Regions from separate parts of the Bacillus sp. EA-CB0995 genome, predicted to be linked through region 1. Evidence: predicted binding sites of a transcription regulator. Region 1 holds the regulator's gene; each other region holds the start of a gene.
What was found. The regulator Rex, encoded in region 1, represses fermentation and respiration genes when NADH is low (regulators of the CRP and FNR family bind a similar motif). The targets are predictions, from matches to a motif close to TTGTGAAATATTTCACAA.
Positions count from the first base shown of each region.

Region 2: ACEWFJ_RS22335 (anaerobic C4-dicarboxylate transporter family protein) is a predicted target of Rex. The motif match lies at 2,714-2,731, and genes of this name have one in related genera.
Region 3: ACEWFJ_RS04340 (L-lactate dehydrogenase) is a predicted target of Rex. The motif match lies at 3,204-3,221, and genes of this name have one in related genera.
Region 4: ACEWFJ_RS03645 (L-lactate dehydrogenase) is a predicted target of Rex. The motif match lies at 3,359-3,376, and genes of this name have one in related genera.

Region 1 is NZ_CP169269.1:20,031-25,248, forward strand. It holds gene groES (co-chaperone GroES) at 1-241, opposite strand, end outside; gene ACEWFJ_RS00080 (CPBP family intramembrane glutamic endopeptidase) at 612-1,340, shown strand; gene ACEWFJ_RS00085 (YdiK family protein) at 1,343-1,540, shown strand; gene ACEWFJ_RS00090 (redox-sensing transcriptional repressor Rex) at 1,567-2,196, opposite strand; gene ACEWFJ_RS00095 (ABC-F family ATP-binding cassette domain-containing protein) at 2,378-4,303, shown strand; gene tsaD (tRNA (adenosine(37)-N6)-threonylcarbamoyltransferase complex transferase subunit TsaD) at 4,611-5,218, opposite strand, start outside.
Region 2 is NZ_CP169269.1:4,345,799-4,351,016, reverse strand. It holds gene ilvA (threonine ammonia-lyase) at 30-1,238, shown strand; gene ACEWFJ_RS22335 (anaerobic C4-dicarboxylate transporter family protein) at 1,349-2,662, opposite strand; cyclic di-GMP riboswitch class I at 2,956-3,042, shown strand; gene ACEWFJ_RS22330 (DUF1292 domain-containing protein) at 3,316-3,585, opposite strand; gene ACEWFJ_RS22325 (methyl-accepting chemotaxis protein) at 3,977-4,081, shown strand; gene ACEWFJ_RS22320 (cytochrome-c oxidase) at 4,193-4,564, opposite strand; TPP riboswitch at 4,696-4,798, shown strand; gene ACEWFJ_RS22315 (MTH1187 family thiamine-binding protein) at 4,906-5,218, shown strand, end outside; partial or broken gene ACEWFJ_RS22310 (ABC transporter permease) at 5,204-5,218, shown strand, end outside.
Region 3 is NZ_CP169269.1:804,814-810,031, forward strand. It holds tRNA gene ACEWFJ_RS04225 (tRNA-Thr) at 1-68, shown strand, start outside; tRNA gene ACEWFJ_RS04230 (tRNA-His) at 78-153, shown strand; tRNA gene ACEWFJ_RS04235 (tRNA-Leu) at 178-258, shown strand; tRNA gene ACEWFJ_RS04240 (tRNA-Gly) at 287-361, shown strand; tRNA gene ACEWFJ_RS04245 (tRNA-Leu) at 378-466, shown strand; tRNA gene ACEWFJ_RS04250 (tRNA-Arg) at 470-543, shown strand; tRNA gene ACEWFJ_RS04255 (tRNA-Pro) at 552-625, shown strand; tRNA gene ACEWFJ_RS04260 (tRNA-Ala) at 641-713, shown strand; tRNA gene ACEWFJ_RS04265 (tRNA-Met) at 730-806, shown strand; tRNA gene ACEWFJ_RS04270 (tRNA-Ile) at 811-887, shown strand; tRNA gene ACEWFJ_RS04275 (tRNA-Ser) at 907-999, shown strand; tRNA gene ACEWFJ_RS04280 (tRNA-Met) at 1,027-1,103, shown strand; tRNA gene ACEWFJ_RS04285 (tRNA-Asp) at 1,106-1,181, shown strand; tRNA gene ACEWFJ_RS04290 (tRNA-Phe) at 1,192-1,267, shown strand; tRNA gene ACEWFJ_RS04295 (tRNA-Thr) at 1,283-1,358, shown strand; tRNA gene ACEWFJ_RS04300 (tRNA-Lys) at 1,368-1,443, shown strand; tRNA gene ACEWFJ_RS04305 (tRNA-Gly) at 1,451-1,521, shown strand; tRNA gene ACEWFJ_RS04310 (tRNA-Ile) at 1,530-1,606, shown strand; tRNA gene ACEWFJ_RS04315 (tRNA-Asn) at 1,610-1,684, shown strand; tRNA gene ACEWFJ_RS04320 (tRNA-Ser) at 1,690-1,780, shown strand; tRNA gene ACEWFJ_RS04325 (tRNA-Glu) at 1,787-1,858, shown strand; gene ACEWFJ_RS04330 (hypothetical protein) at 2,010-2,309, opposite strand; gene ACEWFJ_RS04335 (penicillin-binding protein) at 2,403-2,627, opposite strand; gene ACEWFJ_RS04340 (L-lactate dehydrogenase) at 3,344-4,288, shown strand; gene ACEWFJ_RS04345 (GlgB N-terminal domain-containing protein) at 4,648-5,218, shown strand, end outside.
Region 4 is NZ_CP169269.1:695,331-700,548, forward strand. It holds gene ACEWFJ_RS03615 (acyl-CoA dehydrogenase family protein) at 1-444, shown strand, start outside; gene ACEWFJ_RS03620 (MBL fold metallo-hydrolase) at 578-1,300, shown strand; gene ACEWFJ_RS03625 (TetR/AcrR family transcriptional regulator) at 1,304-1,861, shown strand; gene ACEWFJ_RS03630 (permease) at 1,961-2,536, shown strand; gene ACEWFJ_RS03635 (hypothetical protein) at 2,790-2,975, shown strand; gene ACEWFJ_RS03640 (spore coat protein) at 2,989-3,237, shown strand; gene ACEWFJ_RS03645 (L-lactate dehydrogenase) at 3,471-4,421, shown strand; gene ACEWFJ_RS03650 (PTS sugar transporter subunit IIC) at 4,442-5,218, shown strand, end outside.

The DNA.
Region 1 (5,218 bases):
ATTCTGCACCTTCGTATTTTACTTCAGTACCTGCATATTTTGAGAAGATAATACGATCGCCTACAGCTAACTCTAAAGCAACACGCTCACCATTTTCAAGCACACGACCAGTACCAACTGCCACTACCTTACCTTCTTGTGGTTTTTCTTTTGCAGTGTCTGGTAATACGATACCACTTGCTGTTTTTTCTTCTGCTTGAACAAGTTCAATTACAACGCGATCACCTAATGGCTTTAGCATGAACAATAACCTCCTCAATTTACTATGTAAATTTTATGTTTATTAGCACTCAAACACTTCGAGTGCTAACACACTTATTATAATAAAGAATCTCATTTTCTTTTGCAAGTGAAAAAACGTAATTTTTCGGAAAACTATTTTACATCCTCTTCAGTCTTTCCATAAGCTTCTCTTCTTTACCTGATGAGTAGCGTAATAATATAAATCCTTGGCTTCATGGAAGATCGGCACTGATAGAAGATTCTATTTGATATTCCATCGTTTTTCCCTCTTCTCCTATGTTACAATAAGAAGATGCCATAAGTTGTTTTCTCTATGGATAGAGCATTTTCCTTTTTCATTACAAAAAATTTAAAAAGGAGTTACGAAATTGAAGAGACAATACTGGTGGGTTGTTGTTACATATATTTTAATGCAATTATCAGGTGTAATTGGAGGGTGGCTCCTTTTAAAAAGCGGAATATACAACAATGGAAACAGGAGCTTTCAAGAAGAGGTTCAATTGGCAACTGCACATTGGGGAATAATTAGCTTCTTTGTCGCTCTTATCATTATCCTTCTGATATTACGCAACGATACACAATCAGAAAAATGGGATCGGGAAAGAACAAACATTCCCGCTACAATAGGATGGATTATTTTGGGGGTTTTTCTTGCTTTATTTGCCCAAGTAATTGCTGGCACAATTGAAACACAAATTTTTAAAGTTAAACCTGAATCTGAAAATACACAAAACATTATCGAGATTATAAAAGCTGCTCCATTATTTATGATTGTTTCTTCTATATTCGCTCCCATTCTTGAAGAAATTGTATTTAGAAAGATTCTATTTGGAACACTATATAAACGATATAACTTCTTTATCGCAGCAATTGTGAGTTCACTTATATTTGCTTTAATTCATTTTGACCCTACACATTTATTAGTGTATATTTCCATGGGGCTTGTTTTTTCATTTTTATATGTAAAAACAAAACGAATTATTGTACCTATTATGGCTCACGTTATGATGAATACAAATGTTATGTTAATTACATTTGTACTTCACCCATACATAGAAAAAGCTGAAAAATTGCAAGGATTCATCGGAGGATTTTAAACATGCGAACTTCACCATTTGTTATGGCAACTTTGTATTTTCTTCTTGGGTGTATTTTTACATACTTAGCAATTACAAGTGTTGAAGATACAATTTGGAACTTTTATACAATATTACTTGCTATAATGGCAACAGTTGATTTTAATTTGGCACTTCGCCTTCTTTTTTCTAAACCGAAAAAAGGTAGTATGAAGAAATAATAAGAACGCAGGGAATTCCTGCGTTTTTATTGTGGGTAATTTTTTAAAAAGTACACAAGCGTTTGTAATTCTACCGCTAAATCGATATGATGAATTCGAATATGTTCTAATATATTTAACCTAGCAGGTGTAAAGTTTAAAACACCTTGTATACCAGTATGCGATAAGCGATCTGCTACAGCTTGTGCAACAGAAGCAGGTACTGTTAATATTGCCACTTTTATATCATCGGATAATTTCTCTTCTAATTCATCCAGGTGATATACTGGAATTCCTCCGATTTCTTTTCCAACTTTCTCTTCATCAACGTCAAATGCCATCTCAATTTTTGTATTATTATTTTTCGTAAAATTGTAATGTAAGAAAGCTGTCCCTAAATTACCTACCCCTATTAGTGCTACACGCGTTACATCATCTTGATCAAGTGTTTCGCGGAAAAACGACAATAAATAATTTACGTTATAGCCGTATCCCTTTTTCCCTAATGCCCCAAAGTATGAAAAATCTCTTCGAATCGTCGCCGAATCCACTTTCACCGCTTCACTTAATTCTGCAGATGATACGCGTTGCTTACCAGATAACGATAAGTTTTGGATAAATCGATAGTATAGAGGCAATCTTTTGGCAGTCGCCTGCGGAATTTTAGGCTGCTCCATGCAACCCCTCCTCTCTTCCTATCTGTTCAAGTGATTGAAACATGTACGGAAGTTTAGCATTGAAAGTTTTCCCTGTATAATAGAGAGAGAACTTCTCTATTATGTTCAACTATACACTATTTTTAGTATGATTGAGAAATATAATCATGGCAAAGTTAAGAAATTATTTGAGGTGAAAACATTGATTCTACTACAAGTGAATAACCTTTCCAAGTTATACGCCGCTGAAGTGATTCTTTCAAACATTAAGTTAGAGGTACAGACGCGTGATCGCATTGCACTTGTCGGCCGTAACGGCGCTGGAAAGTCTACATTATTAAAGATTATTGCGGGAGAACTATCCCATGACAGCGGAGAAATTATTAAACCGAAAGATGTATCTATCGGTTACTTAGCACAGCACACTGGTCTTGAAACATCATTAACCATTTGGGATGAAATGCTAACGGTATTTCTCGACTTGCAACGCATGGAGAAAGAACTCCGAAGGCTAGAACAAGAAATGGGGAAAGAAGAAAATTTCACAAATGTCACTGTACACGAAAGATTGTTAGCAGAGTATGATCGCCTGCAATTAGATTATAAAAATAAAGGCGGCTACCAATACGAAGCTGATATTCGCTCTGTTTTAAGCGGACTTGGCTTTCCTTCTGAGACACACGGAACTACAATCTCCACTTTAAGTGGTGGGCAAAAAACTCGTTTAGCTCTTGGCAAATTATTACTAACAAAACCAGATTTGCTTATTTTGGATGAGCCAACCAACCATCTAGATATCGATACATTAACGTGGCTGGAACAATATTTACAAGGCTATCCTGGTGCTATTTTAATCGTTTCACACGATCGATACTTTCTAGATAAACTCGTAACACAGGTGTATGAAATCTCTAATAAACAAAGTCGAAAATACACGGGGAACTACAGTAAGTATTTAGAACTTAAAGCATCGCTATACGAACAAGAAATGAAGCGTTATGAGAAACAGCAAGAAGAAGTCACAAAGTTACAAGACTTCATTCAAAAAAATATCGCCCGCGCTTCCACAACAAAACGGGCACAAAGTCGCCAAAAACAATTAAATCGTATGGAGCTTATGACAAAACCACTCGGTGATACAAAATCTGCTTCTTTCCACTTTGATATCGATAGGCAAAGTGGCAATGATGTACTACAAGTAAAAAATATCACAATTGGTTATAATAACGAGCCAATCATTGAGCACATTCATTTCCAATTAACGAGAGGTGATAGTGTTGCACTTGTAGGTCCAAATGGAATCGGAAAATCCACTTTATTAAAATCTCTTGTGGATAAACTTCGTCCTTTAAACGGCAGTTTTTCATTCGGCTCTAACGTTTCTATTGGATATTATGACCAAGAACAAGCAAACTTAACATCATCAAAACGCGTATTAGATGAACTTTGGGATGATTACCCGCTGCAACCAGAAAAAGAAATCCGCACAGTACTTGGAAACTTTTTATTTTCTGGTGATGATGTTTTAAAGCCAGTCTCTTCTTTAAGTGGTGGACAAAAAGCACGTTTAGCTCTTGCAAAACTGATGATGCAAAAATCAAATGTGCTTATTTTAGATGAACCGACAAACCATTTAGACTTAAGTAGTAAAGAAATATTAGAAAATGCTCTTATTGATTTTCCAGGAACTATTTTATTTGTTTCTCATGACCGCTATTTCATTAATCGCATCACCACAAAAGTTATTGAATTGTCAACAGATGGGGCAGAGGAATATCTAGGCGATTACGATTATTATATAGAAAAGAAAAATGAAATGTTAGAGCGGGCAGAACTTGAAGAACAAGAAACGAATAAACCTGTACAAAAACAAGTGGCGCAAGAAAAATTAAATTATATTGAAGAAAAAGAACGTAAAAAGCAAGAGCGCCAACGTACGCGTAGAATTGAGGAATTAGAAGAAAACATTGCTGCAATGGAAGAGCAAATCGCTACATTAGAAGAACAACTTTGTCTGCCTGAAGTATATGCTGATTACGAAAGAGCAAGTGATATTACAGCAGAAAAACAAACACTACAAGAGCAATTAGAAGCATGTATGGAAGAATGGGAAGAATTACAAATATAAAAAATAAAAAGGTCAGCAGTTACGCTGACCTTTTTATTTATCCACAGTGTTATTCACATATTCAATTTCATATTATCAAGATAAATATTAATTTCCCCACATTATCCACAAATAAAATAATATTTATCCACAGGTTATACTCACAAAAAAACCTATATTATCAACAGATAATATAGGTTTTATCCACAGGTTGTGGTTAATTATGTGTATAAAGTGAAACTTTCATCTGTGGCCCCACTAACATTTAACTAAACTTCTCTTCTTTACCGAAGGCGAAAAATCTACTCTCTCATTAAACGCGGAATAACTATGATTCAATATCCAAGCCAGGATTTGCATTTAATGCTAATGTTGCCCTCTTTCCTTGCTCATATGCAATCGTACCAGCTGCAGCAATCATAGCAGCGTTATCTGTGCATAAAGATAACGGTGGAATAATAAGCTCTATATCGTTTTTATTTGCAAACTCCTCTTCTAGTCGAGCCCGCAATCCTTTATTTGCCGCAACTCCTCCAGCAAGAAGCACTTGCTTCACGCCATACTCCTCCGCTGCTCGTACTGTTTTTGTTACTAACACATCAATTACACTTGCCTGAAAACTTGCAGCTAAATCTTCAGGTGTTAGTTCCTCTCCGCGCTGCTTAGCGTTATGCACAGTGTTAATAACTGCGGATTTTAAACCACTAAAACTAAAATCATAAGAATCTGGTTCAAGCCATGCACGAGGCAGATCGATTGTCGGCTCTCCTTCATGGGCAAGACGATCAATGTGCGGTCCACCTGGATATGGCAATGATAACGTACGTGCCACCTTGTCGTATGCCTCTCCTGCAGCATCATCTCTTGTTTCGCCAATTACTTCAAATGAACCATGCTCTTTCATATAAACAAGCTCTGTATGTCCACCAGATACAA
Region 2 (5,218 bases), 140 kb from region 1:
TATGAATATACTGCTTCGGAGGCGACGACATGATTACGTTACAAAATATTATAGCTGCTCATGAAAAAATGAAAGGCATTGTACATACAACACCATTAGATTATTCCAGTACATTTAGCGAGTTATCTCATAATGAAGTGTATTTAAAACTAGAAAATCTCCAAAAGACAGGTTCCTTTAAAGTACGTGGCTCTTATAATAAAATGACTTCGCTTAGCAAAGAAGAATTACAAAAAGGAGTTGTGGCGGCATCGGCTGGTAATCATGCGCAAGGTGTTGCTTATTCTAGTAATATGCTCGGCATTCCTTGTACAATTGTTATGCCAAAAGGAGCGCCGCTCAGTAAGGTACTTGCAACAAAGCGTTACGGAGCTAATATAGAATTGCAAGGAAATGTTTTTGATGAAGCTTTAGCTTATGCACTTGATTTAAAAGAACGAACTGGAGCGACATTTGTCCATCCATTTGATGACGAGGATATTATTGCTGGACAAGGAACAGTTGGGTTAGAAATATTGCATCAGCTTGATGATGTTGATGCGGTCATTTGTCCTATTGGCGGTGGTGGTTTAATTGCGGGCGTTGCGATGGCAATTAAAGAACAAAAGCCATCGGTGAAAATATATGGTGTACAGGCGCTAGCGTGTCCTAGTATGAAGCAATCCTTGCAGGAAAAACAAAGGGTGACGGTACAATCAACACCAACGATGGCCGATGGAATTGCGGTGAAAAAACCAGGGGATCTCACTTTTCAGCTTGTGCAACGTTATGTAGATGATATTTTCTGTGTGGATGAAATGGAGATTGCTCGGGCAATGCTTATGTTATTAGAGCGTAATAAATTACTTGTAGAAGGATCGGGTGCTACTTCATTAGCTGCCATGTTATATGGAAAAGTGCCTGAGCAAGGGAAAAAGATTGTCTCTGTATTAAGTGGTGGTAATGTTGATGTTAATTTTATTTCTCGTATTATTGAACACGGGATGGTTGAAGCAGGCCGATTTGTCCATATTTCAACGACGATTAAAGATAAGCCAGGGCAACTACAACAAGTATTACAGATTGTAACCGATTTTGAAGCGAATGTTCTTCATATTCATTTAGAGAGAATTGGAACGAAAGTATTCCCAGGTTATGCGCAGCTGCACCTTTCTCTTGAGACGAAAGATAATGAGCATATTGAGCAAGTGCTAATGGGAATGCGGAAGAAAGGATATAGTATCGAAATCATTGAATAGGGTGAAATTTCCATCAGTGGGGGTCTTACTGCCCGTTAACGCGGGATAAATATTTAAACAAACGTTTGATTAAAAAGAGCTAGCCCTTGTAAAGGCTAGCTCTTTCTTCATTAAAACATCAGTGAAACGAGAAACATTCCAATTCCGATTGATGTAATTGTTGCAACAAGACCCGGGATCATAAAGCTATGATTTAACACATATTTACCGATACGCGTTGTACCTGTACGGTCAAAATTAATTGCTGCAACGATTGTTCCGTAGTTTGGAATAAAGAAATATCCGTTTACAGCTGGGAACATCGCAATTAATAGTGCGGGTGAAATGCCAAGTGTTAATCCAAGTGGTATTAACGCACGTACCGTTGCAGCTTGACTATATAGCAAGATTGATAGCACGAATAGTGCAATTGCGAATAACCACGGTGCACTCGTTACGAGACCTTGAATAGAACCTTGAATCATTTGTAAGTTACCGTTAAAGAACGTATCTCCCATCCATGCGATGCCGAAAATCGCAACAACTGCTGTTGCTCCTGCTTTAAAGACGTTACCAGACACGATACTTTCTACATTTGGTTTACAAAAAATAATAATAAGTGCAGCGATTGTTAGCATCACCATTTCAATGGTGTTTGGCATAGAAAGACGTACAAGTTTTCCGTCTATCATCCAGCTAGGACGTAACGCTTCAAAAGATCCAAGAAGAACAACTAGAACTGTTGCAAATAAAAAGAGGATAACAGACAGTTTTGCACCTTTCGGGACAATAAATTCTTTCTTTTCTTCTAGTTTTGGAATCATGCCTTCTTGTAATCGTTTTAAGTATTCTTCATCTTCGTTTAGCTCTTTTCCCATTTTGCTTGCGACGAAAGCAGCTAACATACAAGCGATAAAGGTAGATGGAATACTAATTTTTAAAATATCTAATAGTGTAATCTGATAGTCAGCAAGCATAGCGAGAAGTGCAACGGTTGCTGCTGAAATTGGACTTGCTGTAATCGCTTGCTGCGATGCAATAACAGCAATTGACAGTGGACGCTCTGGTCGAATTCCTGATTCACGCGATACTTCAGCAATGACAGGAAGGACTGAATAGGCAACGTGGCCTGTACCTGCACAAAACGTAAATAAATAAGTGACAATTGGGGCAAAGAACGTAATACGTTTCGGGTTTTTGCGAAGCGCTTTTTCTGCAATATGAACAAGATAGTCCATCCCCCCAGCGGCCTGTAGTGCCCCAGCGGCTGTAATAACTGCTAAAATCATAAGCATAACATCGATTGGCGGGGAGGTTGGTTGTAAGTGGAAGAAGAAGACAAAGATTGTCATACCAACACCTCCCATTACTCCAAGGCCAATACCTCCAAGGCGCGCACCGATGAAAATGCAGAGTAATAAGATGATAAACTGTAGCCAGAACATAGTATAGTACCTCCGAGATAATAATCAATCGTTATTATCAAATAACTTAATTTGTTTAATGATTCAAAAATTAAATAATGAATAATAAAATAAATCTCTGAAAATATCCATTTTTATTATATAGCATATCAAAAACATGATTCACTCCTTTTTGTTACAATTATTTTACAAAAGAGTCATTGTGAAATTTATATTTATATGTGCAAATGAATAGGCAATTTGATTTAGATGTTGTAATCTGTGGACAGAGAATTGTGTAATTCTCATAAAATTCCCATATCGTTCAACTCGTTCATCGAGAAAGGCAAACTTATGGAAACATAGGGTCGCAAAACTATAGGGGCTCAGGTTGAAATGGACTAAGCTAGCCAGCTACCGGACTGATAGGATTGGTTTAGACCAATGCTTTTTTCATACATTGGTCTCTTTTTTTTGCTATTTTTCTGTAAGGGGTCCTGCCGCATACCTATCAAGCTAAGATTTTGAAGAATCCCCAAAACGAAAATTTTCTCTCTTCCTAGTTACCTATGGGAATCCAGTTTATTTATTGTTTTGGGAAACAATGAATTTCTTGACTTGATGGCAATGGGGCGGTACCCCTATATACAAAAACAGAGGGCAGATATGCATCCCCCTCTTGTGTCCAACCAATATTATTCTTGCTCGTCCATAATTTTCTCAAACGCAGCAGATACTTTTTCAAATTCCTCGTCACTCTCAATGTATGAGAATTCACTATCTTCTTCTACTTTTAAAAAGAAGATATCAATGTCTTCCTCTGTTTCCGTTTGAATGTCTTCTACAAAGCCAACAGCAATGTATTCTGCTCCTTCGACATTCATCGTTCCGAGCACTTCAACTTCCTGCTCCTCATTACTCTCATCGCTAAGGGTAAAAATTTCGCCTACTTCAATTTCCGACATATTCATTCTCCTCCTGTTATACTCTAAAAAATAGAACGTTCAAATCGTATACTTACTAGTATATCTTTCCATAAAATATCAAATTAATGCTCAAAGAACAACAATTTCTTGCTGATTCAGCGTAAAAATCCAACTAAAAGGATATCATCTGTGAATATGAATGAATACATTTTGAGCTCTCGTCACATGCCCATCAACTTTAGAAATGGGTTGCATGTGGATATTTGGTTATTGACTACCCTTGTGAACTTCTCTCACTGTTCCATTAAAAAAATGTATTAGACTAAGCTTTATTGATGTAATTACATTCTTACTTCTATCCCTACCTTATCTCAAAAAATAAAGATTTAGATTCGTCATTATATGTTTTGAATAGACAGTGGAAGAAAGTATGAAAGAGCAAGAAATGTTTGTTCAAGAAGTAGCAGAATTAGCAAGTTGTTTAAATACGCTTGCCTATGAGCTGCGAGAGCTTATTGGAGAATTTAAAGGCTGAAATATCATGAAAAAAGCAGGAGCGTTAACCGCTTCTGCTTTTTTTCATGTATTTTGTATAAAGAGCAGTAAGATTTCCGATGATGGAAGGTTCAATTCATAAAGAACGTCATTATGAATTTTCTTTTACATGTGTAAAAATATTAATAGAAAAGATAATAATAGCGAGAACAACAAGAATACTACCGCCGGCAACAAACGGAATAGCTGCGTGATTTCCATAAATCTCAAGAGCTAGTGCAATCATCATAATTGGCAGTCCAATATTAAGCAGCCAAAAGTGAATTTTTCCTAGTTTAGAATGACCAGCTTCTTGAAAGATATGATATAAAATGCCAGCTGCCATCATTGAAGCCCAGCCGAGAAGCAGCAAGTGAACGTGTACACTTCTTAATGCAAAATTAAGAGACATTGACATATACATCCCCATACAGACGCCGATGACAAAATAAATAGAAGAAATCTTTATAAAGCGAATGCCCATACAAGTTCCACCTTTCCATATCAATTTGTAAGTACAATAGAATATATGAAGATGAACTTGAGGACAGTATCATTAGATGGAAAAATTTATTTTTGTTTGTTCATAAAAATAATACGTGCTACAATGAAAACGAATTGGAACAGGGGAGCCCGTGCGGCTGAGAGGATGTAACAATGCATCGACCCTTAACCTGATCTGGATAATGCCAGCGTAGGGAGTTGTATCAAGAATCGTAGCAGTTGTTATTCTATGGTAACTTGAATATAAGGCTTTCCTGGCTTCATGACAGGAAAGCCTTTTCTTTTTTCGTGAAACTTATTTAATATAAGGAGGAATTTAGTATGTCACAGCAAGTTACGATTTCATTTTCAGTTGTACCACAAGCAAAGATGAAAGATGTATATTCAGTTGTAGATAAAGCGATTGAGGTTGTTCAGCAATCTGGTGTACGCTATGAAGTTGGTGCGATGGAAACAACGATGGAAGGGGAATTAGATGAGCTTCTTGATATTATCAAACGTGCGCAGCAAGCTTGTATAGATGATGGGGCTGAAGAAGTCATTACTTCTATTAAAATTCATTATCGTCCAAGCACAGGTGTAACGATTGATGAAAAAGTGTGGAAGTATCGTGAAGAGCATGAAAAAACAGAAA
Region 3 (5,218 bases), 780 kb from region 1:
AGCTCAATTGGTAGAGCAACTGACTTGTAATCAGTAGGTTGGGGGTTCAAGTCCTCTAGCCGGCACCAGCAACTATGGCGGTTGTGGCGAAGTGGTTAACGCACCGGATTGTGGCTCCGGCATTCGTGGGTTCGATTCCCATCAGTCGCCCCATTTTTTCTTGAAAAATTATATTATGCGGGTGTGGCGGAATTGGCAGACGCACCAGACTTAGGATCTGGCGCCTTTGGCGTGGGGGTTCGACTCCCTTCACCCGCACTTTTAATAAAATATCTCATATATGTCTGCGGAAGTAGTTCAGTGGTAGAATACAACCTTGCCAAGGTTGGGGTCGCGGGTTCGAATCCCGTCTTCCGCTCCAATTTTCAATATGACATGCCGGGGTGGCGGAACAGGCAGACGCACAGGACTTAAAATCCTGCGGTGGGTGACCACCGTGCGGGTTCGACCCCCGCCCTCGGCACCATATGCGCCCGTAGCTCAATTGGATAGAGCGTTTGACTACGGATCAAAAGGTTAGGGGTTCGAGTCCTCTCGGGCGCGCTTATTAACGGGAAGTGGCTCAGCTTGGTAGAGCACCTGGTTTGGGACCAGGGGGTCGCAGGTTCGAATCCTGTCTTCCCGATAGTTTTAAAATAATGGGGCCTTAGCTCAGCTGGGAGAGCGCCTGCCTTGCACGCAGGAGGTCAGCGGTTCGATCCCGCTAGGCTCCACTTATACTTTATTTATGGCGGTGTAGCTCAGCTGGCTAGAGCGTACGGTTCATACCCGTGAGGTCGGGGGTTCGATCCCCTCCGCCGCTACCATAAAGGACCTTTAGCTCAGCTGGTTAGAGCAGACGGCTCATAACCGTCCGGTCGTAGGTTCGAGTCCTACAAGGTCCACCACTCAAGTTTCATATATCTCGGAGGTATACCCAAGTTCGGCTGAAGGGATCGGTCTTGAAAACCGACAGGCGGCGAGAGTCGCGCGGGGGTTCGAATCCCTCTACCTCCTCCATTTTTATTTAAAAGAATATTATATCATCGCGGGGTGGAGCAGTCTGGTAGCTCGTCGGGCTCATAACCCGAAGGTCGCAGGTTCAAATCCTGTCCCCGCAACCAATGGTCCCGTGGTGTAGTGGTTAACATGCCTGCCTGTCACGCAGGAGATCGCCGGTTCGACCCCGGTCGGGACCGCCATTTATATTAAGGCTCGGTAGCTCAGTCGGTAGAGCAGAGGACTGAAAATCCTCGTGTCGGCGGTTCGATTCCGTCCCGAGCCACCATTTTGAAATATACAAGCCGGCTTAGCTCAATTGGTAGAGCAACTGACTTGTAATCAGTAGGTTGGGGGTTCAAGTCCTCTAGCCGGCACCATTTCAAAATGAGCCATTAGCTCAGTTGGTAGAGCATCTGACTTTTAATCAGAGGGTCGAAGGTTCGAGTCCTTCATGGCTCACCATTTTTATGCGGGTGTAGTTTAGTGGTAAAACAAGAGCCTTCCAAGCTCTGGTCGAGAGTTCGATTCTCTTCACCCGCTTTTTCTATGGGCCTATAGCTCAGCTGGTTAGAGCGCACGCCTGATAAGCGTGAGGTCGATGGTTCGAGTCCATTTAGGCCCACCATATTCCGCAGTAGCTCAGTGGTAGAGCTATCGGCTGTTAACCGATCGGTCGTAGGTTCGAGTCCTACCTGCGGAGCCATATATAGAGAAGTACCCAAGTGGCTCAAGGGGCTCCCCTGCTAAGGGAGTAGATCGCTTACGCGGTGCGAGGGTTCGAATCCCTTCTTCTCTGCCAGAAATTGGCCCGTTGGTCAAGTGGTTAAGACACCGCCCTTTCACGGCGGTAACACGGGTTCGAATCCCGTACGGGTCATAAAAAAAGAGATAGCATATATGCTATCTCTTTTTTATTTGTCTTGTGTTAATGGATAATTAATCCTCAACTTTAATCACATGAGTATTAATTAAAGAAGATAGTTTTTTTATTTAAAATACAATTCTTCGTTTTAATATCAATAAAAATGCTAAAGAACAATTGCATCAATGCGCTCGCAATTAGCGAGGATAATGCGCCCACTTTTATCTATAAACGTAGCAAGACCTGTGTTAAAGTGAAATCCTGTGAAAATTGAAACGGTTAATGGTGTGCCATTAACTATAATTTCGTTTACTTTTCTTCCTAAATTAAAGGTGTTTAAAAGGCAACAAATATCTTCAAGGTGTTTGTTTTTATTTTTTATATGTGAAGATTGTATATCTGTGTCCTTTACTAAATTCGGATTGAATATTTTAGGGGTAGCAGTATGATTTATGAGAATTGACATGTTTCTTTCCCTCTTCCTCTTTTGTTTATCTCGGATAGAAATATATTTTGAAATTATAAAAAAAGAGCTTTTTTCAAAGCTCTCTTTTATAAACTAGCCCTTACTAATTGTAAGTGCTTGAATATCACGGCAATCTATAAGAAGTACTCCTCCTTCTTCGTCTCCTTCTGTAAATACGAAAGTTGCGCAAAAGTTTTCAGGATTAAAGTTAACAAACGTAACATCATCTATAAAGTTTCCATTTAGAAAAATATCTACTACTGTACCTACCTGTAATTCTGCTAGTTGTTCACAGACGCATTTTGTATGCTTATTTATATAAACCAACTCCTTTCAAAATAAATTTTTGACTCAATATATAATATTTGAAAGCTGAAAAAAGGTGTGGACAACTTATATAAGATATATGAGTATTTTCATTTAGCTTAATAATACAAAGGTGCATTGTATTATTATGGGATTTTGTGTTGTCAACTTGTTATATGCCGGCGCTGTTATTGGGTTATGTTTCTTCTTTTTATAAAGTGAAACTTCCATCAGTGGGGGTTCTTCATCCCCCACTGATGGTTAGTTGAACCAATCGGGCTTTTAAAGGCCGTTATCCTCCGCCTATCTTCTTCGCTTCTCTCTCAATCTTGAGATGGGGGTCTTACTGCCCGTTAATGCGGGATAGAAAAAACGGGGCTTATCCAAAGGCAAGTAGGTGTCTTTTGGGAGAGTCCCTTTTACTGCTTACGTATGTTGGATATTGGCGAATCGCCGAATAGACGATAAGTGGTTTATGATTCTGGCGGAACTAGTATGTGAATGTATTTCGCTTAAACTGGGATAGATTCCATACCTGATACTATAATTTTCTCTCATCTGTGAAAAAGTTCACAAATAGGTCATAATTTGTGAATACATTCACAAATGAACGTGCTACAATATGTGTGTAAGGAAGTTAAACAATATAAAATCAGTATTTTAATTATTTACTTAAATGACAATGATAATAATAATAATGAAATGAAAAATAGAGAGGGGATTTTACCATGAAAAAAGGTATTAACCGCGTAGTATTAGTAGGAACAGGAGCTGTAGGTTGCAGCTATGCATATTCTATGATTAACCAAGGTGTAGCTGAAGAGTTTGTTCTTGTTGACGTAAACGAAGCAAAAGCAGAAGGGGAAGCAATGGATTTAAGCCATGCTGTTCCATTTGCTCCAGCTCCAACAAAAGTTTGGAAAGGCAGCTATGCAGATTGTAAAGATGCAGATCTTGTTGTTATCACTGCTGGATTACCACAAAAGCCAGGTGAAACTCGCTTAGATTTAGTTGAGAAGAATACAAAAATCTTTAAACAAATCGTTCGCGGCATTATGGATAGCGGATTTGATGGTATCTTCTTAATCGCAACTAACCCAGTTGATATTTTAACTTATGTAACTTGGAAAGAATCTGGATTACCAAAAGAACGTGTAATTGGTTCTGGTACAACTTTAGACTCTGCTCGCTTCCGTTACATGTTAGGTGAATACTTAGATGTGGATCCACGCAACGTTCACGCATATGTTATTGGTGAACATGGCGACACAGAGCTTCCAGTATGGAGCCATGCTACTGTTGGTGTACAAAAACTTGAAACAATCTTAGCAAACAATGAAAAGTACAATCAAAGCGATTTAGATGAAATCTTTGTGAATGTACGCGATGCTGCTTATCATATTATTCAACGTAAAGGTGCAACTTACTACGGTATCGGTATGTCACTACTACGTGTAACTAAAGCGATTTTAAACAACGAAAACAGCGTATTGACAGTATCTGCATATCTTGAAGGACAATATGGACAACAAGATGTTTACGTAGGTGTTCCAGCAGTTATCAACCGCCAAGGTGTTCGAGAAATTGTAGAGCTTGAATTAAATGAAGAGGAAGAATTGAAATTTGATCATTCTGTAAAAGTGCTAAAAGAAACTATGGCACCAGTACTATAATCCAAATTGTATAAACCCCTTTCCGGCAGCCCCCTGTATATCCCCTTTTGCCGGAAAGGGTTTTTTTATGTTTTGCTGAAAGTTAATTACTTTTTAAACGTAATATGTATTTTACTCTAATAGGAAGTAATGAATCGCAGTAAAATCTCCCCTCTTTTTCATTTTGAAAATTATTCTAAAATAAAACGCTTACAAGGAATATTCGTCAAAATTCGATATTTTCAGCGGAAATTTACGGAATTCCCATGAATTTCCGCGAAAAAAACGTATGTTTTTTTAGAAAATCGCAAGGATATTTCTATTTACCGAAGAATAGTAATAACATATTTAAAATTCTGTCATCTTGTGAGGTGAACATAGTGATTGTAACAAATTGTAATGAGGAAAAAATGCTATTGTTTCATAAAGAGAAATTTTACGATAGCTACGAAATATTTGGTGCTCATCTAACGAAGGAAGATGGGGTGCAAGGAACACGTTTTTCTGTATGGGCTCCTCATGCACAAGCTGTGAGTATTGTAGGAGATTTTAATGAATGGAATAATCAAATTCATAAAATGGTGCGAGTGACAGAGGATGGAATTTGGTCTTTATTCATACCAAATGTAGCTCAGCTGGAATTGTACAAATATGCAATTGAAGCCTTAAACGGCCATACAATTTTAAAAGCTGATCCGTATGCAATATATGCTGAAGTGAGACCAAATACGGCATCCATTGTTTATGATATAAAAGGATATAAGTGGAAAGATCAGAAGTGGTTTCAAAAAAAGAAACGAAAACCAATTTATAATGAACCGTTAGCAATTTATGAGCTTCACTTTGGTTCATGGAAAAAGAAAGAAGATGAGTCTTTTTACTCTTACAGAGAAATGGCAGATGAGCTTATTCCGTATGTAGTAGAGCATCAATTTACTCATATTGAAATTA
Region 4 (5,218 bases), 680 kb from region 1:
GAAGTAGGCGATGAGCCATTAGCACTGCAAAAACATTTAGTGAAGAATGCGAAGAAAATCGGCTTAATGGTAGCTGGATTAGCTGTTCAAAAGTATGGTAAAGCTTTAGATAAAGAACAAGAAGTTCTTGTGAATATCGCTGATATTGTAAGCAACCTATACGCAATGGAATCAGTAGTTCTTCGTACAGAAAAAGCAATTAAAACAACTGGCCTTGAGAAAAACAAACAAAAAGTTCTATACACTGAAGTATTCTGCCAAGAAGCGTTTAATCAAATCGAAGCAGATGCGAAAGAAACAATTATCGCTGTAGAAAATGGCGATATGCTGCGCATGATGTTATCTGCGCTTCGTAAATTCACTCGTCACACACCGCTTAACGTAATTCCGAAGAAACGTGAAATTGCGGCGAAAGTGTTAGAGGATGAGCGTTATACAGTTTAATATGTAAAAAGCAGGAGTCGTTTAGAGCGACTCCTGCCTTTTTTTGCCCAAAAATGGAATTTTCAGTGACAAAAACTAATACCATTAGTATAATAAAACTAACACCATTAGTTTTTAAAGGGGAGCTGGAAATATGAGAATGATGCATGAGAAAACGGTATATCAATTGTCATTTTTGCCAAGAGTGTTTCCTGTGAATTGTTACTTTGTGGAGGAAGAAGACGGTTTAACTTTAATTGATGCGGCGCTGCCATATAGCGCAAAAGGCATTTTACAAGCAGCTCAAAAAATCGGAAAGTCGATTACTAATATTGTATTAACACATGCACATGATGATCACGTTGGTGCGTTAGATGCATTAAAGGAAGTACTTCCTGATGTTCCTGTTTATATTTCTAAGCGGGATGCGCGTTTGTTAGAAGGGGATACGACATTACAAAGAGATGAACCAAATACGCCAATAAAAGGCGGTGTGCCTAAAAAAGTGAAAACGAGACCGGATGTTTTATTAGAAGATGGAGATCGAATTGGTTCGCTTCTTGCAATCATGACACCGGGACATACACCAGGTTCTATGTCATTTCTTGATACGCGAAATAACGCCCTTATTGTTGGTGATGCATTTCAAACAAGAGGAGGCATGGCTGTTTCGGGACAAATGAAATTTTGGTTTCCGTTTCCTGCAATGGCAACGTGGAGTAAAGAAGTAGCATTACAGAGTGCAGAGAAGCTAAGAGAATATGAGCCTTCCTTACTTGCGGCAGGGCATGGGAAAATGATAAAGGATCCAGGCGCTGCAATAGACAGTGCCATTGAGGAAGCAAAGCGGAATGTAGAAAGTATGAAAGAGGGTTAATTTATGTCACCGAGAATCGGACTTACATTACAGAAAATTGTAGACACAGCGGCAGAAATCGCAGATACAAATGGAATACAAGAAGTAACATTAGCGTCATTATCGCAAAGGCTGGGAATACGTTCCCCCTCTCTATATAATCATGTGAAAGGGTTACAAGACGTACGAAAAAACCTTGGTGTTTACGGAATAGAGCAGCTGCATGAGGCGCTGAAAGAGGCGGTAGAGGGTAAAAGCATGGATGAAGCAATTCATGCATTAGGAGAAGCGTACGTGTCGTTTGTCCGAAAACATCCTGGATTGTATGAAGCAACTTTTTTACGAGATGAAGAAGTGCAACAAGCAGGTGATGGAACTGTAGAGCTTTGCCTTCATGTTTTACAACACTATGGTTTAGAAGGTGAAAAAGCACTTCATGCGACGCGTGGACTAAGAAGTATTTGTCACGGATTTTCGTCGATTGAACAGCAAGGTGGATTTGGGTTGCCGCTGGATTTAGATACAAGTTTACATTTATTACTGGAAACGTTTATTAAGGGACTGCATGTAATGAAAGAATAAAGAAGGAGAGAGAAACCATGAATTTTTTGCTGTTCATGCTTCTTTTTACAGTAGGTTACGGCTTGTTAGAGATGAAAGTGCAAAAGGATGTGAAGTGAAATGTTTGCAGGACATTTTGGCTTAGCTGCAGCAGTGAAAGCAAAGTCACCGAAAATACCGCTTTGGGCTCTCATGTTAAGCACACAATTATTGGACGTGATCTTTGTGCCGCTTTATGTTTTAGGAGTAGAGACAATGGTACCTATTGGTGGTAATGGTTATGGTGAAGTTGTGATTCATGCGGATTATTCACATTCTTTAATAGGAGCACTGTGTATTGCCTTTTTTGCAGGAATAGTGGGTATGAAGTTTTGGGGAAGACGAAGTGGCTTTGTTATTGGAGCGGTAGTTTTTAGTCATTGGATCCTTGATTTACTTGTGCATCGTGCTGATTTGCCGTTACTTCCTGGGAATTTCGGAGACTTTCCTTTGCTGGGTTTTGAGCTATGGAGATTTCCAGTTATAAGCATTGCATTGGAATGTATTCTTATTGCATTAGGTGGTATATTATATTTCCGATTTGTTGTTTCGAGTGTAGAGCAACAAAAGAAATCTATAGCAAGAGTAGCCGGCGGTGTAGTAGTTGTGTTATTAATTCTTTCGTTAATTACAGATGTATTTGGTTTTGCGGCCTGAGTATAAAGTGAAACTTCCATCAGTGACGCTTTTTTCACTGATGGTTAGTTGAACCAATCGGGCTTTTACGGGCAGTTATCCCCCACCTATCTTCCTCGCTTCTCTCTCAATCTTGAGGTGGGGGTCTTACTGCCCGTTAATGCGGGATAAATGAGAGGAAACCTTAGAAGCAATTCTAAGGTTTTTTAGTGCATACAATTCAAAAATAAATAGATACTAAATGTTGAATGAACAAAGAAAGGAAGGCTGTTAGATGCAAAATTTAAACGAGCTTGAAGTGGAGAATTTACGTCATCTTATTGGCGGGCATGCAACAGTTATTAACAAATTACAAGAGTATGCACAGTCATGTACGGATCCGCAGTTGAAGCAGATGCTGCAAAAAGATGTGCAAGATGCACAAAATACGAAGCAACAATTAATGTCTTTTCTAGGATAGGAGTGTAAAGAACATGAATGAAAAAGATATGGTAAATGATTATTTAGCTGAATTAAATGCAAGTTTAACAGGCTATGCGAATTACATTGCTCAAACGAATAACGATCAATTATATCAAACGTTAATTCAAATTCGTAATCAAGACGAAATGCGTCAACGTAATCTGTATCAATTCGCAAAGCAAAAGAATTATTATCAACCAGCAGCTCCTGCTAATCCAACGATTGTTCAGCAGTTGAAGAATCAACTAAGTGCGCAATAAGAAAAGAGAATTTTTTAAAACGGGTGACGTAACCGAGACGTTACCTGTTTTTTTTGTGAAAGTAAAATGTTCGTGACTTTGTCGAAATTATGTGCAAGGGGACATAAAACGTCCATATTATTTGTGATATATTTCACAAAATGTACATGGTTTCCATGGTAAAAACTTCTATAATAAAAAGTGTAAAGAACACAGCACAAAGAAAATTACACTAAGAAGCAGGTGAGATTGTCATGAATAGAAACACAAGAAAGATTGCGATTATTGGTACTGGATTAGTTGGATCAAGCTGTGCGTATTCTATTGTGAATCAAGGAATCTGTGAAGAATTAGCGTTAATTGATCTCAATCATGAACGAGCAGTTGGCGAAGCAATGGATTTATCACACTGCATTAATTTTACAAATACAAGAACAAAAGTATATGCAGGAACCTATGAAGACTGCAAAGATATGGATATTGTTATTATTACAGCGGGACCTGCTCCAAAGCCAGGTCAAAGTCGCCTTGATACTTTAGAGGCAAGTGCGAAAATTATGAAGAGTATCGTACCAAGTGTAATGGAGAGCGGATTTGATGGCATCTTCCTAATCGCATCAAACCCAGTTGATATTATTACTTATCAAGTTTGGAAATTATCAGGTTTGCCAAGAAATCGCGTCCTTGGTACTGGGACATCATTAGATTCTTCTCGTTTAAGAACAATTTTATCTGAAATGCTGGAAGTTGATCCTCGTAGCATTCACGGTTACTCATTAGGTGAGCATGGCGATTCACAAATGGTTGCTTGGTCACATGTAACAGTAGGTGGAAAGCCTGTCTTGCAAATTTTAGAGGAGCAAAAAGAGCGTCTAGGTGAAATTGATTTAGATGAAGTTGTGGAAAAAACAGCAAAAGCTGGTTGGGAAATTTATAGACGGAAAGGAACTACTTATTACGGTATTGGGAATGCGTTAGCTTATATTGCACGTTCTATTTTTAATGATGATCACTGTATTATTGCTGTATCAGCCGTTTTAGACGGTGAATATGGTGAGTATGAAATTTCCACAGGTGTACCAGCTATCATTACAAGAGATGGTATAAAAGAACTTGTTGAACTGAACTTAACAGAAGCTGAAGAAAGCCGATTTGCAAAATCAAATGACATTTTACGCGACTACATGAAAACAATCGGTTACTAAACTAGAAGAAGGTGAAACAGATGAAGGAATATATCATGCCTCGTATATTCAAAGGATCTGCAGGAATTGCACAAGGTATTTTCGTATCTCTTGGAATTGGTTTGCTCATCGAAAATATAGGAAGAATTGCTGATATTCCTATGTTAATTACAATCGGAGTTGTTGCGAAATCACTTATGGCGCCAGCAATTGGAGCAGGAATTGCTTTTATGCTCGGAGCAAATGGACTTGTCATTTTCTCAGCGATGGTTGCAGGAACGATTGGAGCTGGATCAATTTCGATTACTGCAGCCGGTTTGATGATTAAAACTGGTGAACCAATCGGTGCGTTATTAACAGCAACACTAGCAGTTTATATCGGTAAACGATTAAGCGGAAAAACTGCTGTAGATATGATGCTTGTTCCGTTTGCCGCAATATTAGGTTCAGGTTTAGTAGGTATTTGGTTATCTCAAAATATTAGCCCAGTCTTAAATGCAGTTGGAGCATTTATTAAAGATAGCTCAGCTGGCAGCCCATTTATCGCTTCTGTTGTACTTGCGGTTGTTTGGGGATTGTTATTAATTTCTCCAGCGTCATCAGCGGCGCTAGCAATTGCACTTAGCCTAGACGGAGTGGCAGGCGGTGCTGCCCTTGCAGGATGCGTCGCTCAATTTATCGGATTCGCTGTTATCTCTGCGAAAGAAAATAATTTAGGTGGTATTTTAGCACAAGCCCTTTGTACACCGAAAGTACAGCTTCCGAATATTACTAAGAACCCGATGATTCTTGTACCAACTGTTGTCGCCAGTGCAATT